Linked DNA regions of Azoarcus sp. KH32C. The protein of the gene in region 2 interacts with the protein of the main gene of each other region in a pairwise test. Links are inferred from orthologs where the notes say so. Each region holds a gene or a part of one and is shown on either strand. Other genes may lie near its edges. The genes, in order: glnL and AZKH_RS15815.

What was found.
Region 1: the proteins of AZKH_RS15815 (region 2) and glnL interact in binary tests that used the Escherichia coli proteins (3 or more experiments, as listed by UniProt). The link is inferred for Azoarcus sp. KH32C from one-to-one orthologs.

Annotation. Positions count from the first base shown.
Region 1 is NC_020516.1:742,222-748,627, forward strand. What follows is about bases 3,417-6,406. They hold glnL (nitrogen regulation protein NR(II)), read right to left. Parts: upstream 5,454-6,406; coding sequence 4,380-5,453; downstream 3,417-4,379. Other genes in these bases: ntrC (nitrogen regulation protein NR(I)), read right to left, coding at 3,417-4,336; AZKH_RS03320 (DUF4124 domain-containing protein), read right to left, coding at 5,515-5,994; glnA (type I glutamate--ammonia ligase), read right to left, coding at 6,115-6,406. Outside these bases: AZKH_RS03295 (TrpB-like pyridoxal phosphate-dependent enzyme), read right to left, coding at 1-1,228; AZKH_RS03300 (type III pantothenate kinase), read right to left, coding at 1,274-2,008; AZKH_RS03305 (biotin--[acetyl-CoA-carboxylase] ligase), read right to left, coding at 2,005-2,814; more of ntrC, read right to left, coding at 2,903-3,416.
Region 2 is NC_020516.1:3,577,047-3,585,547, forward strand. The notes cover bases 2,665-5,606. They hold AZKH_RS15815 (P-II family nitrogen regulator), read right to left. Parts: upstream 4,334-5,606; coding sequence 3,995-4,333; downstream 2,665-3,994. Other genes in these bases: trxB (thioredoxin-disulfide reductase), read left to right, coding at 2,665-2,888; AZKH_RS15810 (Smr/MutS family protein), read left to right, coding at 2,896-3,960; AZKH_RS15820 (NAD+ synthase), read right to left, coding at 4,408-5,606. In the rest of the region: AZKH_RS15795 (DNA translocase FtsK), read right to left, coding at 1-912; AZKH_RS15800 (Crp/Fnr family transcriptional regulator), read right to left, coding at 1,033-1,704; more of trxB, read left to right, coding at 1,935-2,664; more of AZKH_RS15820, read right to left, coding at 5,607-6,033; AZKH_RS15825 (hypothetical protein), read left to right, coding at 6,200-6,610; ppa (inorganic diphosphatase), read right to left, coding at 6,683-7,210; AZKH_RS26375 (energy transducer TonB), read left to right, coding at 7,844-8,179; AZKH_RS15840 (heavy-metal-associated domain-containing protein), read right to left, coding at 8,185-8,394; AZKH_RS15845 (heavy metal translocating P-type ATPase), read right to left, coding at 8,431-8,501. UniProt on the Escherichia coli protein: P-II indirectly controls the transcription of the glutamine synthetase gene (glnA). P-II prevents NR-II-catalyzed conversion of NR-I to NR-I-phosphate, the transcriptional activator of GlnA. When P-II is uridylylated to P-II-UMP, these events are reversed.

The DNA.
Region 1 (6,406 bases), 2.8 Mb from region 2 along the record:
CTTTGGGTTCGCCGGTGGCCTTGCACTTGAGCGCCTCGTCGATCGCGGCACGGATTGCGTGGCAGGACTCGGGCGCGGGGATGATCCCTTCGTTGCGCGCGAACATGACGCCGGCCTCGAAGGTGGCGAGCTGGGGCACGGCGACCGCTTCGAGCAGGCCTTCGTGGTAGAGCTGCGACACGAGCGGCGAGTCGCCGTGGTAGCGCAGGCCACCGGCGTGGATGCCGGGCGGCATGAAGTCGTGGCCCAGCGTGTACATCTTCATCAACGGCGTGAAGCCGGAGGCGTCGCCGAAGTCGTAGGCGTATTGGCCCTTGGTCAGCGTGGGGCAGGAGGTGGGTTCGACGGCGACGCAACGCAGGTTCTGCGCCCGGGCGTCACCCGCCGCCTTGTCGGCGAGGAAGGGGAAGGCGAGGCCGCCGAAGCTGGAGCCGCCACCGCAGGGGCCGAGCACGACGTCGGGATAGAGGCCGATCTTGTCGAACTGCTTCTTCGCCTCGAGGCCGATGATGGTCTGGTGCAGCAGTACGTGGTTGAGCACCGAGCCGAGCGTGTAGTTGGTGTCGGCGCGACCCGCTGCTTCCTCGACGGCTTCCGAGATCGCGAGACCAAGCGAGCCCTGGTTCTCCGGATCGCGCGCGAGCGCGTCGCGGCCGGTCTGCGTCAGCTCCGAGGGGCTCGCGAACACTTCCGCGCCCCAGGTCTGCATCATCAGGCGGCGGTAGGGTTTCTGGTGATAGCTGACCTTGACCATGTAGACGCGGACTTCGAGGCCGAACATCTGGCCGGCGAAGGAGATCGACGAGCCCCACTGGCCGGCGCCGGTCTCGGTGGTGAGGCGCTTGATGCCGGCCTGGCGATTGTAGAAGGCCTGCGGCACGGCGGAGTTGGGCTTGTGCGAGCCGGCGGGCGAGACGCCTTCGTACTTGAAGAAGATCTTTGCCGGCGTGCCAAGGGCGCGTTCGAGGCGCACGGCACGCATCAGCGGACTGGGACGCCAGATCTTGTAGACCTCGCGCACTTCGTCGGGAATCGGAATCCAGCGCTCGGCGCTCATTTCCTGTTCGAGGATCTGACCGGGGAAGATCGCGAGGAGCTGCTCGGGGCTGACCGGCTTGCCGTCCGGGCCCAGCGGCGGGGTCGGGGCGTTCGGCATGTCCGCGACGACGTTGTACCAGTGCGTCGGGATTTCGTTTTCTTCGAGCAGGATGCGCGTCGGTTCGGTCATGTCGTCTTCCTCTTTTAGTTGTGGAGATGATGCCGGCTGATTATCTTAGCGAATTGGGGGCGGCTCCGTCGCGGCGATCGCCGCGAGCCCTTTGAGTACGAGGTTGTCGATGCGTCGTAGTGGGACGTTCAGGAGGCCGGCGAGCGCGTCGGCTCCTCCGCCGCTCAACAGGCAGCAGGCATCGGCTTGGTCGGCGACGTGACGGAACATGCGCTCGATCGCGCCTGCCTGCGCGTTGAGGCAGCCGGAGGCGATCGCGTCGGCAGTGTTGCGGGGCGTCGCGGTGTACCGGCCCTCCGAGAAGGGCAGTTGTGCCGTGTTGCCGGCGAGCGAACGGCGCATCAGCCGTTCGCCCGGAAGGATGATACCGCCGCGAAAATGGCCGTCCGCATCGAGCACGTCGACGGTGGTCGCGGTGCCGGCATTGACGACGAGGCCGGCGCCCGCGTGCTGCGCGCGTGCGCCGATCAGGGCCGCCCAGCGGTCGCAGCCGAGTTGTCTCGGGTTGTCGTAGGCGTTGATGACGCCGCAGGATTGCGCAGACGACTGCAGCCACTGCGGGGGAGGTGCGAGGCCGTCCAGCGCGTCGGCGATGGCGGCGGCGACCTGCGGGCCGGCGACGTTGGCGCCGAAGATCCGGGTGACGCCGGGATGTGCGGCCGCGATTGCGCGCAATTCCCCTACCGCGCCGTGCGCCAGTGCGTCGTTCGCGAGCCATGTATCGCCGTCGAGCACCGCCCACTTGATACGCGTGTTGCCGGCGTCGATCAGCAGGATCACTGGACAGCCCTCAGCGACACTTCGCCGGACAGGATCCGCGCGACGCCCTTCTCGTTACGGACCAACAGGGCGCCGTCCTCATCGACCCCGATGCACACGCCGACGACATCCACGCCTTCGCCGCTGATCCGTACGGGCAGATCCGCAAATGCGTTGCGCTGCTGCCAGGCCCCGCGTAGTGCCGTGAAGCCGGCAGCAGCGTAGGTGTCGAACAGCAGGTGGAGCTCGGTCAGCACCGCAGCGAGGAGCGCTTCCGGAGAGGGGGACGGGTCGAGATGGCGTGCGAGATCGGTGACCGCCGGCTGGTCCGGAATCTGTGCCTCGTCGGGGAGGCGCAGGTTGATACCGATGCCGACGACGGCGGCAGGCGTGCGGCCGCGGCCCGGCTGCAGTTCGACGAGAATGCCCGCGAGCTTGCTGCCGTTGACGAGGACGTCATTCGGCCATTTCAGCTGCAGACCCTGCAGTCCGAGCTTTTCAAGGGCGCGTACGACGGCGAGACCGGCGACGAGCGACAGGCCCGCGGGGACCGGCGCGCCGGGGGCGAAGCGCCACAGGCTCGAAAACGTCAGACTGCCGCCGCTCCAGGACTGCCATTGCCGGCCGCGACGGCCACGGCCGGCGGTCTGACGCTCGGCGACCACCACGTGCACGCGGCCATCATCCGCAGGTGGTGCGTCCATCAACTGGCTATTGGTCGAGGCGCATTCGGCCAGTACTTGCAGGGCGAATTCACGGCCCAATGGACCGAGATGCCGCAGAATCGCATCGGCAGACAATGAGCTGTTGGAGGAGGTTGAATCCACGCCGGACTTTCCCGTGTCGGAGGCTGAAAGCCGGCATTATCCGACATTGCACGCCTATGCACGAGCATGGTGCGCAGGCGTGGGGCAATCATGACGAGGAATGGCGTCCGGCGTCTGCCGAGGAAGCCCGTTCGTCGTCCATGCCCAGTTCCTGGATCTTGCGCGTGATCGTGTTGCGGCCGATGCCCAGGAGTTGCGCCGCCTCGATGCGTCGTCCCCCGGTCGCGCTGAGGGCGCGGCGAATCAGCGTTCGCTCGAACTCTCGCGTCAGGCGATCGAAGACCTCGCCGGGCGCGGTCGCGATCATGCGGTCGGTCTCGAGCGCGAGGCCCTCGGACCAACTGATCGGCATCTCGCGATCCGGTTGGTCGCGCATGTCGGGCGGCAGGTCGGGGATCTCGACGGTCTGCCCGGGTGCCATCACCGTGAGCCAGTGGCAGAGGTTCTCGAGTTGACGGACGTTGCCGGGGAAGGGCTGGGCCTGCAGATACTTGATGGCCGCGTCGGACATGCGCTTCGGCTCGACGCCCAATTCCTGGGCGCTGCGTTGCAGGAAGTGGCGCACGAGGATGGGGATGTCTTCGTGGCGCTCGCGCAGCGGTGGCAGGCGCAGCCGGATGACGTTGAGGCGATGGAAGAGGTCCTCGCGGAAGAGTCCCTGGCGGACGCGATCTTCGAGGTTCTGGTGGGTGGCGGCGATGACGCGCACGTTGGCGCGAATCGGTTGCTGACCGCCGACCCGGTAGAAGTGATTGTCCGAGAGCACTCGCAGCAGGCGGGTCTGCAGCTCGGCCGGCATGTCGCCGATCTCGTCGAGGAAGAGCGTGCCGCCTTCGGCCTGCTCGAAGCGGCCTCGCCGTTGTGCGGCGGCACCGGTGAAGGCTCCGCGTTCGTGACCGAAGAGTTCGGATTCGAGGAGGTCGCGCGGGATCGCAGCGGTGTTGATCGCGATGAAGGGCGCGTCGCGCCGGGGGCTGTGACGATGCAGGGCGCGCGCGACCAGTTCCTTGCCCGAGCCCGATTCGCCGTTGATCAGGACCGTGGCATGGGACTGGGCCAGCCGGCCGATCGCGCGGAAGACTTCCTGCATCGCCGGCGCCTGGCCGAGGATCTCCGGAGTGAGCGCGGTCTCCTCTGGTGCACCTGTTTGGTGCGCGCTTTGCGCAATCGCGCGCTGAACCAGTGCGACGGCCTGGTCGACGTCGAAGGGTTTGGGCAGGTATTCGAAGGCCCCGCCCTGGAAGGCGGACACGGCGCTCTCCAAGTCGGAATAGGCGGTCATGATGATGACCGGCAGTTGCGGGTGCAGCGTCTTGACCCGTTTGAGCAGGCCCAGGCCCGATTCGCCGGGCATCCGAATGTCTGAAATCAACACCTTGGGCGGATGCGTCTCGACTTCGAGCGCGGCAAGGGCCTCGTTTGCCGACGAGAAACTGCGGTGGGGGATGTCCTCACGGCTGAGCGCTTTTTCGAGCACCCAGCGGATGGAACGGTCATCATCAACGATCCAGACGGTGTTCATCTTATGCACTATGTTGGTGCGACCTCGCCTGGCTCTGTTGGGGTCATGCGCGGTCGATTATCGGTAGCAGGATGGTGAAGCAGGTGTATCCCTTGCGGCTCTCCACGTCGATCATGCCCTGATGCTGCTCGATGAAGCTTTGGGCCAGCGACAGCCCGAGCCCGCTTCCGCCTTCGCGGCCCGATACGAGCGGATAGAAGATCTTGTCGCGAATCTCATCCGGAATGCCGGGGCCGTTGTCGATGACTTGCAATTCCAATGCCAGTTTGAAGCGGCGCTTGGCGAGCGTCACCTGGCGGGCGACGCGGGTGCGCAGCTGGATCTCGCCGCGGCCTTCCATCGCCTGGGCGGCATTGCGCGCAATGTTGAGGATCGCCTGGATCATCTGCTCGCGGTCCGCAGTCAGATCCGGGAGGCTCGTGTCATAGTCGCGACGGATTTTCAGGTCGGGAAACTCGGCGAGGATCAGCCGGCGCACGCGCTCGAGGACGTCGTGGATGTTGAGCTGGCCGGGGCGCATCATGCAGTGCGAGGTGAGCAGGCGGTTCATCAGGTCCTGCAGGCGGTCGGCTTCGGCGATGATGACTTGGGTATATTCGCGCAGCTGCGGGTCGGCGAGTTCGCGTTCGAGGAGCTGGGCGGAGCCGCGGATGCCGCCGAGCGGGTTCTTGATCTCGTGGGCGAGATTGCGGATGAGTTCGCGGTTGGCCTGTTGTTGCTGCAGCAGCTGTTCTTCGCGAGCGACCCTGAGTTGGGCGTCGATCGGGCGGAATTCCAGCAGCAGGCTCACGCCGGCCGCTTCGGCCGGACTGACGATGCAGTCGAGGCGTAGCGGTTCGCCGTTCGGACGCGGGATTTTCAGGTCCTGCCCGGTGTAGCTCCAGTTGGTGTTGAGGGCGTTGTTCAGCGCCGCGGACAGGCCGGGCGGATCGCCGAGCAGCTGCGACAGCGGGGCGCCGAGCAGTCGGCGATGGCTCACCGCGAAGAGGTTTTCCGCGCCGGCATTGAGGTAGCGGATCGAAAGGGCCTCGTCGACCAGCACGACGGCGGACGAGAGCAGGTCCAGGCCGGCGAAGGGGCCCTGAAAGCCGGGGGTCTTGGGTGTTGTAGTTGGCATAAGCGTGCTCGAGGATTCCTGTCGCGGGTCTCGCAAAAAGCACGCCAGTCGGTGTGCGTCCTTACCTCAAGTTGCCAATTTCCTTTTTCAGCGCCTCGATGTTGCGCATGTGCGTGTCGACCTTGTCCTGTCGTTCCTGGATGCGGGCCTGCGCGACGGGGAGCTTGCGCTGTGCCAGCGTGAATTGCGCTTCCTGTTCGGCCAGTGCTTTCTGCGCTTCGGCGAGCGCCGCCTCCTCGGTGGCGAGTTCCTTCTCGAGCACCTGGCGGCGCGTGTCGTCGCGGCTGCGCTGGTCTTCGGGAGCGACGCGGGGGAAGTTCGACGGCGTGGATTGCGAAGGCGCTGCGCCGTTCGTCCGCTTGGCGGGCGCCGGCACCGACGAGACCGGCAGGTCTTCGCTCAACTGCTTGCAGCCCCGCCCGGCGCTGCGATCGTTGGTGTAGGTGATCGCGCCGTTGGCATCAACGCACTTGAATACCTGAGCCTGCGCGAGCGGAGCCGTCAGCAGGGTCAGCAGTACCGGAAAGATTCTCTTGTCCATCGAATGGGTCTCAGGGATTCCCGCGGGCCGCCGGGGTGTCGCACGGCTCGATGGCGATTAGACCGCATAAAAAAGGGACGGGCAATGCCCGTCCCTCCTTATTCCAGCGTAATCTTGAGATTACAGGCTGTAGTACATGTCGAATTCGACCGGATGCGTCGTGATGCGCATGCGGTCGACTTCAGCCGACTTCAGGCTGATGTAGGCGTCGAGGAAGTCGTTCGAGAACACGCCGCCGCGGGTCAGGAACTCGCGATCCTTGTCGAGGTACTCGAGCGCCTGCTCGAGGCTGGTGCAGACGGTCGGGATCTTTGCATCCTCTTCCGGCGGCAGGTCGTACAGGTTCTTGTCGGCCGGGTCGCCCGGGTGGATCTTGTTCTGGATGCCGTCCAGACCGGCCATCATCAGTGCG
Region 2 (8,501 bases):
GAACTCAAGCGACTCGGCCGATGGCGGCTCGACGTCGCCCGACGGCTGATCGAGCAGGCTCAACGGAGGCAGCGAACCCGAGGGTAGATCCGCAAACGAGAACAGCGGCTTCTGGCGCTCCTGGTTGCGCTCTTTCTCGACACGCTCGGAGCGTGGCACCTCGACGACCGCCGGCTCGATGCGCAGCTGAGGTGCCGCCGGTGCGGTTTCAGCCGCCCGTTTGCGCTTGGTCTCGACAACCGCCTCGCGCTTCTGCGCCACCTGCTGTCCGGCCTTGCGGTCCTGCCAATTGCCCCAGGCGCCGATGGTGCCGAACCACAGCTGTTCGAGCCCAAGGCCGACGCGTTCGATCAGCGACAACCACGAGATTCCGGTGAAGAGGCTGAGGCCCGAGGCCAGCAAGGCCAGGAGCAACAGCGTACCGCCCGTGAAGCCGAGATAGCGCTGCACCGTCTGGCCAAGTTCCATCCCGACCAGCCCACCGGGCGCCAGGGGAACGCTGGCGCCATGCGAATAGAAGCGCAGCGACTCCAGCGCGCTGCTGGCGAGCAGCAACACGATGAAGCCGCACAGCACGATGAAGAAGGACCGTCGGTCGAGGTGCAGGTTGTGCCGCAGGCGACGGAAGCCCAGGATCAGGCCGTAACCGAGAAAGACCACCCACCACCAGGCCGACACGCCGAAAAGATAGAACAGCAGATCGGCAAGCCAGGCACCGAAGCGGCCGCCGGGATTGCTCACCCGCGCAACCTGCGCGGCATGGGACCAGCCGGGGTCGGCCTTGCTGTAGCCGAGGAGGACGAGGCCGACGTACAGCGACATCACGCCGAGGATCAGCCAGCGGGCCTCCTGCAGAAGCAGGGAGATCTTTTCCGGCAGGGGCTGGGAACGGGAAGACTGGCGGGATGACATCTGCTCAGGAACCGGAGTCCTGGTGAAACGAACGACCTGTGATTATATGCGAACCCGAGCCCTCGCCGCGCCCGGTTGCGAAACGAAACAGGCGCTGCGCAAATCTGTCGCCCGCCAGCGTCAAAGCTCGTTCAAACGGTCGCGCAACACGATGCCGTGATCGGTTTCCTCGATCAGCCCCTGGTTGCCGAGATCCTTCATCACCCGGCTGACCATTTCGCGCGACGCCCCGATCATCTTGGCGATATCCTGCTTCGTGACCTTGCGCACGACCACGGTCTCGCCGTTCAGGTCCTCGGACATCTCGAGCAGCAGGCGCGCGACGCGGCCATACACGTCCATCAGTGCGAGGCTTTCGATCTTGCGGTCGGCGTTGCGCAGTCGATCGGCGAGGTTGCACATGATGCGCCACGCCACCTCGAAATTGCCCTGCATGATCGAACGGAAGTCGTTCTTCGCGATCAAGACCAGATCGGCGGGCGTCACGGCAACGACCGATGCCGAGCGCGGTTGCTCGCCGAACATCCCCATTTCGCCGAACAGCTCGCCTTGCCCGAGGATGCTCAGGATCACCTCCCGGCCGTCCTCGTCGCTGACCACCACCTTCAGCGTCCCGGTCAGGACGAAATAGACGAAATCTGTACGGTCCCCCGCGTGGACGACACTCTGGCCGCGCGGAATGCGGCGCATCACGGCGGAATGCGCAACCGCGACGAGAGTCTCGTCCGACAAGCCGTGAAATAGCGGGAAGGTCCTCAGTGCAACGGTCGAAACGGCGGTGGCCTGGGTCATGAGAACTCCGGAATGTCGAAACATCGGGCGCAAACCATGAAACTGCGCACTTAACGAAGAAATGACGCACAGAGTATAGACGATTCGCCCATTATGGTGCGTTGCGGCGGCGACGCCTCATTATCTGAGCATTTCGCCCTTATTGGATGACGCTATCACGCTCATTGGATCGGCACGCCATAGGGCTCGGCTATAATCCGCGCATTGCCAACCAGACAGTAGAAACCGCCATGACGACGAAGCATGCCCGCCTGCTCATTCTCGGTTCCGGCCCCGCCGGGTACACCGCCGCGGTGTACGCCGCCCGTGCGAACCTGAACCCCGTCCTCATCACCGGCCTCGCCCAAGGCGGCCAACTGATGACGACGACCGACGTCGACAACTGGCCGGCCGACGCCGAGGGCGTCATGGGCCCCGACCTGATGGCGCGCTTCCAGAAGCATGCGGAACGCTTCAACACCGAGATGATCTTCGACCACATCCATACGGCGAAGCTCGACGAACGCCCCTTCCGCCTGATCGGCGATTCGGGCGAGTACACGTGCGACGCGCTGATCATCTCGACCGGCGCCACCGCCAAGTATCTCGGCATCCCCTCGGAAGAGAAGTTCTCCGGCCGAGGCGTATCGGCCTGCGCGACCTGCGACGGCTTCTTCTACAAGAATCAGGACGTCGCGGTCATCGGCGGCGGCAACACGGCCGTCGAGGAAGCGCTGTATCTTGCGAACATCGCGAAGAAGGTCACCCTAGTCCATCGTCGCGAGAAGTTCCGCGCAGAAAAGATCCTGATCGACAAGCTGATGGAGCGCGTTGCAGCCGGCAAGATCGAGTTGGCGCTCAACTCGACGCTCGACGAAGTGCTCGGCGACAACACCGGGGTTACCGGCATGCGCGTCCGCAACATCAATAATGACGAGACCCGCGACGTGGCCTTGCAGGGCGTGTTCATCGCGATCGGGCACAAGCCGAATACCGACATCTTCGAAGGCCAGCTCGCGATGGAGGGCGGCTACATCGTCACGAAGGGCGGTCGCGAAGGCGATGCCACGTCGACGAGCATCCCCGGTATCTTCGCGGCGGGCGACGTGCAGGATCACATCTACCGCCAGGCAGTGACCTCGGCCGGTACGGGCTGCATGGCGGCCCTCGACGCGGAACGCTACCTCGACAGCCTGGGCAAGTGATCGCACCATGAGTCGCAAGCCACGCTCGGCATCGCCAGGGCCGCAAGGCCCAGGGAAAGCCGCGCGTGGCGCCTTCGATGGGCTGGCAGCCTTGCGTGGCAAGCTCGGCCCGGCAAGCGCACACAGTCTCCAAAAGGCCGGCCGCAGCGCTCGCCCGGCGACGCCCGCTGCTGACGACGCAGACCTCGACCGGCAACTTCTGCGCGCCGCGCTCGGCGACGTGAAACCGCTCGCCGACAAGGCGCACCGCGCAGTCATCGAAGCGCCGAAGCCGTCAGCCGTGCCGCGCGCCCACCCCGAGGCGGTGGACGACGAACCGCTGGCAAGGCCGCTACGGCGCCCACCTCCACAGGACGGCGCCGAACTCTTCCGCTTCGAGATGCAGGATGTGACGCCCATCGGCCATACGGACCGCGTCGACATCGGCATCGATCGCCGCCCTGCCTCGCGGCGCAGCCCTTGGTCGCAGTCGGGGCGACAACCGCTGGGTGAACTCCCCGTCGCGTCGCAGCTTCCACCCGACCCGGACCGAGCCCCCGCGGCGGACCTCTTTCAGTACGCCGTGCGCGGCGTCCAACCGATCGACTCGCGCAATCGAGTCGAGATCGAGCAGCCGGCGCCGCACCCCCACCCGATCAAGCGCGCGGAAGACGAACGCGAGGCCCTGCGCGAATCGCTGGAAGCGCCGCTGAGCCTGGAGGACAGGTTGGAAATGGGCGACGAGGCGAGCTTCCTGCGCCCCGGCCTGCCGCGCCGCGTGCTCACCGACCTGCGTCGGGGGCGCTGGGTGCTGCAGGGGCAACTCGACCTGCACGGATTCAACCGCGAAGAAGCGCGCGAAGAGCTGTCCCGGTTTCTCGCCGGATGCCTGCAGCAAGGACATCGCTGCGTGCGGGTGATCCACGGAAAAGGCCTCGGCTCGCCGGGCAAGGAATCGATCCTGAAGCAGCTCTCGCGTGGATGGCTCGCGCAACGCGAGGAGATCCTGGCCTTCTGCCAGGCGGGACCACATGATGGCGGTTCGGGAGCGCTGCTGGTGTTGCTGCGGGCCGGAAACCGGCCACGCAGCTGATACTGGAGCGGGACGTCGTGACGTCCCGCAGGCCTCAGATGGCCGCTTCGTTGGTTTCGCCGGTGCGGATACGCACGACTTGCTCGACCGGCATCACGAAAATCTTGCCGTCGCCGATCTTGCCGGTATGGGCGGCCTTGATGATCGCTTCGACAGCCTGCTCGGCCAGGTCGTCGCCGACGACGATCTCGACCTTGATCTTGGGCAGGAAGTCCACGACGTACTCGGCACCGCGATAGAGCTCCGTGTGTCCCTTCTGGCGGCCAAAGCCCTTCACTTCGGATACGGTCAGCCCGGCAATACCGACATCCGACAGCGCTTCGCGCACTTCGTCGAGCTTGAACGGCTTGATGATCGCTTCGATTTTCTTCATGTTGATCTCCTCGATGGGTTGGCGGGCGCGTCGACCCGGGCTGGCCGACGTGCCGCCTTCAGTATTCGCTCAGCTCAGAATTCGTCCTGATAGCGCGATGTTATCGGATAACGCCAATCCCTGCCGAACCCGCGCTGCGTGACACGGATCCCGACCGGCGACTGCCGGCGCTTGTATTCATTGCGCTTGAGCATCGCGACGGTGCGACGCACTTCGACTTCGGGGAAGCCTTGCGCGACGATCTCGCGCGGCGACTCATCGCGCTCCATATAGGCTTCGATGATCGCATCGAGTACCTCGTAGGGCGGCAGCGAGTCCTGGTCCTTCTGGTCCGGCTTCAGCTCGGCCGAGGGCGGTCGAGTGATGATGTTCTCGGGAATCACCGGGCTGACGCTGTTGCGCCAGTTGGCCAGCCGGTACACGAAAGTCTTGTACAAGTCCTTCAGTACGGCAAAGCCGCCGGCCATATCTCCATACAACGTCGCATAGCCGGTCGCCATTTCGCTCTTGTTGCCGGTCGTCAGCACAATCGCGCCCGTCTTGTTCGACAGGGCCATCAGGATCATCCCGCGGATCCGGCTTTGCAGGTTCTCCTCGGTGGTGTCGGCGGCGAGCCCGCGGAACTGATCCGCGAGCAAGGCCGAGAACGTCTCCATCGCGGGAGCAATCGCGATCTCGTCGTAGCGCACGCCGAGGCGCTCGACCATTTCACGCGAATCGTCGAGGCTCATCTGCGCCGTATAGGGCGACGGCATCATCACCGCGCGCACGCGCTCCGCCCCCAGCGCATCGACGGCCACGGCCAGCGTCAGCGCCGAATCGATGCCGCCCGACAAGCCGATGATCGCTCCCGGAAAGCGATTCTTCCCCAGATAGTCGCGCACGCCAATCTTGAGCGCCTCGTAAACCTCGGCCTCGATCGGACGCACCTCTGCCATCTCGGAGGACACCCAGCGACCGTCACGCAGATGAACGAGGTCGATGCGTTCCTCGAAGGACGGGGCCTGGTAGGCCAGCACTCCGTCGGCATCGAGGGCGAAGGAGGCACCGTCGAATACGAGTTCGTCCTGGCCGCCGACCATGTTGCAGTAGATCACCGGTAGCCCGGTATCCTTGACGCGATCGCGCAGCACTTCGTAGCGGCGCTGCAGCTTGTTCATGTGGTAGGGCGACGCGTTCAGCCCCAGCAGAACCTGCGCGCCATCGGTACGGGCGAGCTCCGCGGGACCGCTCTCCCACAGGTCGGCACAGATATTCACGCCAAGCTTCAGACCCTTCATCTCGAACACGCAGGCCGCAAGACCGCGGTCGAAATAGCGCTCCTCGTCGAAAACCTCGTAATTGGGCAGCAGATGCTTGTGGTAGGACGCGACGAGCTCTCCGTCGCGAATCACCGACGCGGCGTTGTAGCGCCAGTTGTGCCGCTCCTCCGGGTGCCCGAGCACGAGCGTGATGCCCTGCGTATGGGCCGAGATACGCGCCACTTCCCGCGAGCAAGCGCGGTAGAAGTCCGGGCGCAGCAGCAAGTCTTCGGGCGGATACCCGGAAAGCGCAAGTTCAGGTGTAAGCAGAAGATCGGCGCCGAGACCGCGTGCCTCTTCGAGGGCACGAATGATCCGGTCCGCATTGGCCGTCAGGTCGCCCACGGTGAAATTGAGCTGTGCGACGGCAATCGAAAACGATGAGGTATCTGGTTTCATGAGCACAACTATACCGCGTCGGCCCCCATGCGCGCTCGCCCCGAAAGCCAGCGGCCACGCCATGTAGGGGTAGAAATGATCTCTTACCTTAATCAGGGTCCGCCGGGGAGACGGCCAGCGCAAACGCCCTAGAATGAATTATCGAAGTACTTCGTGAGCCTCGAAAATGATGCTGTTCCGCCTGACCCTGATTGCTACGGGGGCGACGCTGGCCGCCTGCTCGACCCCCGGCCCAATGACCCGCGTAGAACCCGAGCCTGCCCCGAGCGTCCTCGCGGCCCCTGAAACCGCACCAATGTTGCCTGGCGGCCAACTCGAATTCAAACTCACCAGCGGAGTCTACAACTGCGACATGGGCCAGCGTGTCAATGTAGTCCGTCCTGCAGGGGAGGCCATTGCGATCGAAATAGGATGGACGGGCAGACGCTATCAGCTTGCCCGCAACATCTCGTCATCCGGCCTGCCTCGCTACGAAGACAAGGCAAACGGCCTCGTATGGATCGACCTGCCGTGGAAAGGGATGCTGCTCGACGCCAAAACGAACAAACCTCTCGCAAGCGACTGCATCACCAGCTGAGATCCCCCGCCCAAGAAAGAAGGCCCGCGGCAAGCGGGCCTTTTCATTGATCCCGGACGGATCCGGCAGAACTTACTTCGCGGCGTTCTTCAGGCCGTCGAGGATTTCCTGCTTCGCGTCCTCGACCGTGCCCCAGCCCAGAACCTTGACCCACTTGCCCGGCTCGAGATCCTTGTAGTGCTCGAAGAAGTGCACGGTCTGCTTCATCAGCAGTTCGGGCAGATCGTCGGTGCTCTGCACCTTGTCGTACAGCGGAGTCAGCTTGGCGACCGGAACCGCGACGACCTTCGCGTCGACGCCCGACTCGTCTTCCATCTTCAGCACGCCGACCGGACGGCAGCGGATCACGACGCCCGGCAGCAGCGGGAAGGGCGTCACGACCAGAACGTCGACCGGATCGCCGTCACCGGCGACGGTGTGCGGCACGTAGCCGTAGTTGATCGGATAACGCATCGAGGTGCCCATGAAGCGGTCGACGAAAACCGCGCCGCTATCCTTGTCGACCTCGAACTTGATCGGATCGGCTTGCGCCGGGATCTCGATGATGACATTGATGTCGTTCGGCACGTCCTTGCCGGCCTTGACCTGGTCGAAACCCATATCTTCCTCCCGTTAAAAAATTTGGCCTGAATTATATGTGGAAATAGCCTCTTTTCGCTGCCCTCTTCCCATTCTCCGTTGACAGGACAGCGCGCATTCGGGCAGGTTCGCGGGCAGGCGTCCATATATAATCCGGCCTCCGACGGCACAAACCCGCTGCAGCAACGGATGCCCCCCATTTCGCCTCGACGCTTCCCCGCTCCGGGATCCCCCCTCCGAAGGGGCTCGATCCATTGGGGATGGCTGACCTTCGTCGCCGGGGCACATGCGGCAGGACTGCTGGCGCTTTCGGGGCTGAACGGCGCCGCTCTGCCGGAACCCCGACCCGACACACAAACGATAAGCGTTCAGCTCATCGCCCCCGAACGCCGGACGGCGATCGCTCCGCGTCCCGACCCGACGCCCACCCCCATCCCCGCGCCCACCGCGGCCGAAGCACGTCCACCTGCGCCCACGACGCCACCGCGAATGGCGCAACAAAGAGCAGGCGGCACTCCCCAAGCGCCACATCCGCCGGTCGCGGCACGGCTCGAGACTCCTGCGGCGCCGGCCCCGCAGGGCAACTTGCCGCCTCCGCTGCCCGACCAACAGCCGCCGCAGCCCGTCGCGCCCCCTCCGACGAGCCCCACGGCGATGGCCAGCGCTCGAAGCGAAGTCAAATCCGCCTCGGAGTCACAAACCCCAACGGTCAGCGCACGCTTCGACGCAGCCTACCTGCAGAACCCATCACCGAGCTACCCGCGCATGTCGCGGCGGGCGGGCGAGGAAGGCACGGTCATGCTGCGGGTCCGCGTGCTTGCCGACGGACGCCCGTCCAACATCGACGTCGCGGAAAGCAGTGGGCACCCGCGACTCGACGAGGCAGCCCGGGAAACGGTACGCAATTGGCGCTTCGTCCCTGCCCGTCAGGGCGACACCCCCATCGACAGCTGGCTACGCGTCCCGATCGCCTTCCGGCTGCAGGACTAGACGTTTCAAGCCGGGCAGCTGAAGCCGGCCTCCTCGACCGCCGCTCGCATCACGTCAACGCTCACTTGCGCCGGATCGTAGCGGACCACGGCCTGCGCCGCCTCGAGCGAAACCTGGGCGTCCTCCACACCGGACAAGCCCTTCAACACGGTGGTCACGTTGCGCACGCAGCCACCGCAGCTCATGTCCCCGACCTTCAATGTCACTTCCGCCATGATTCGAGTCCTCCTGGAAAACCTTATCGTCCGCCCCTATCGCCCCGCCGTCCAACGCCGCAGCAGCAAGGAATTGGTGACGACCGACACCGAGCTCATCGCCATCG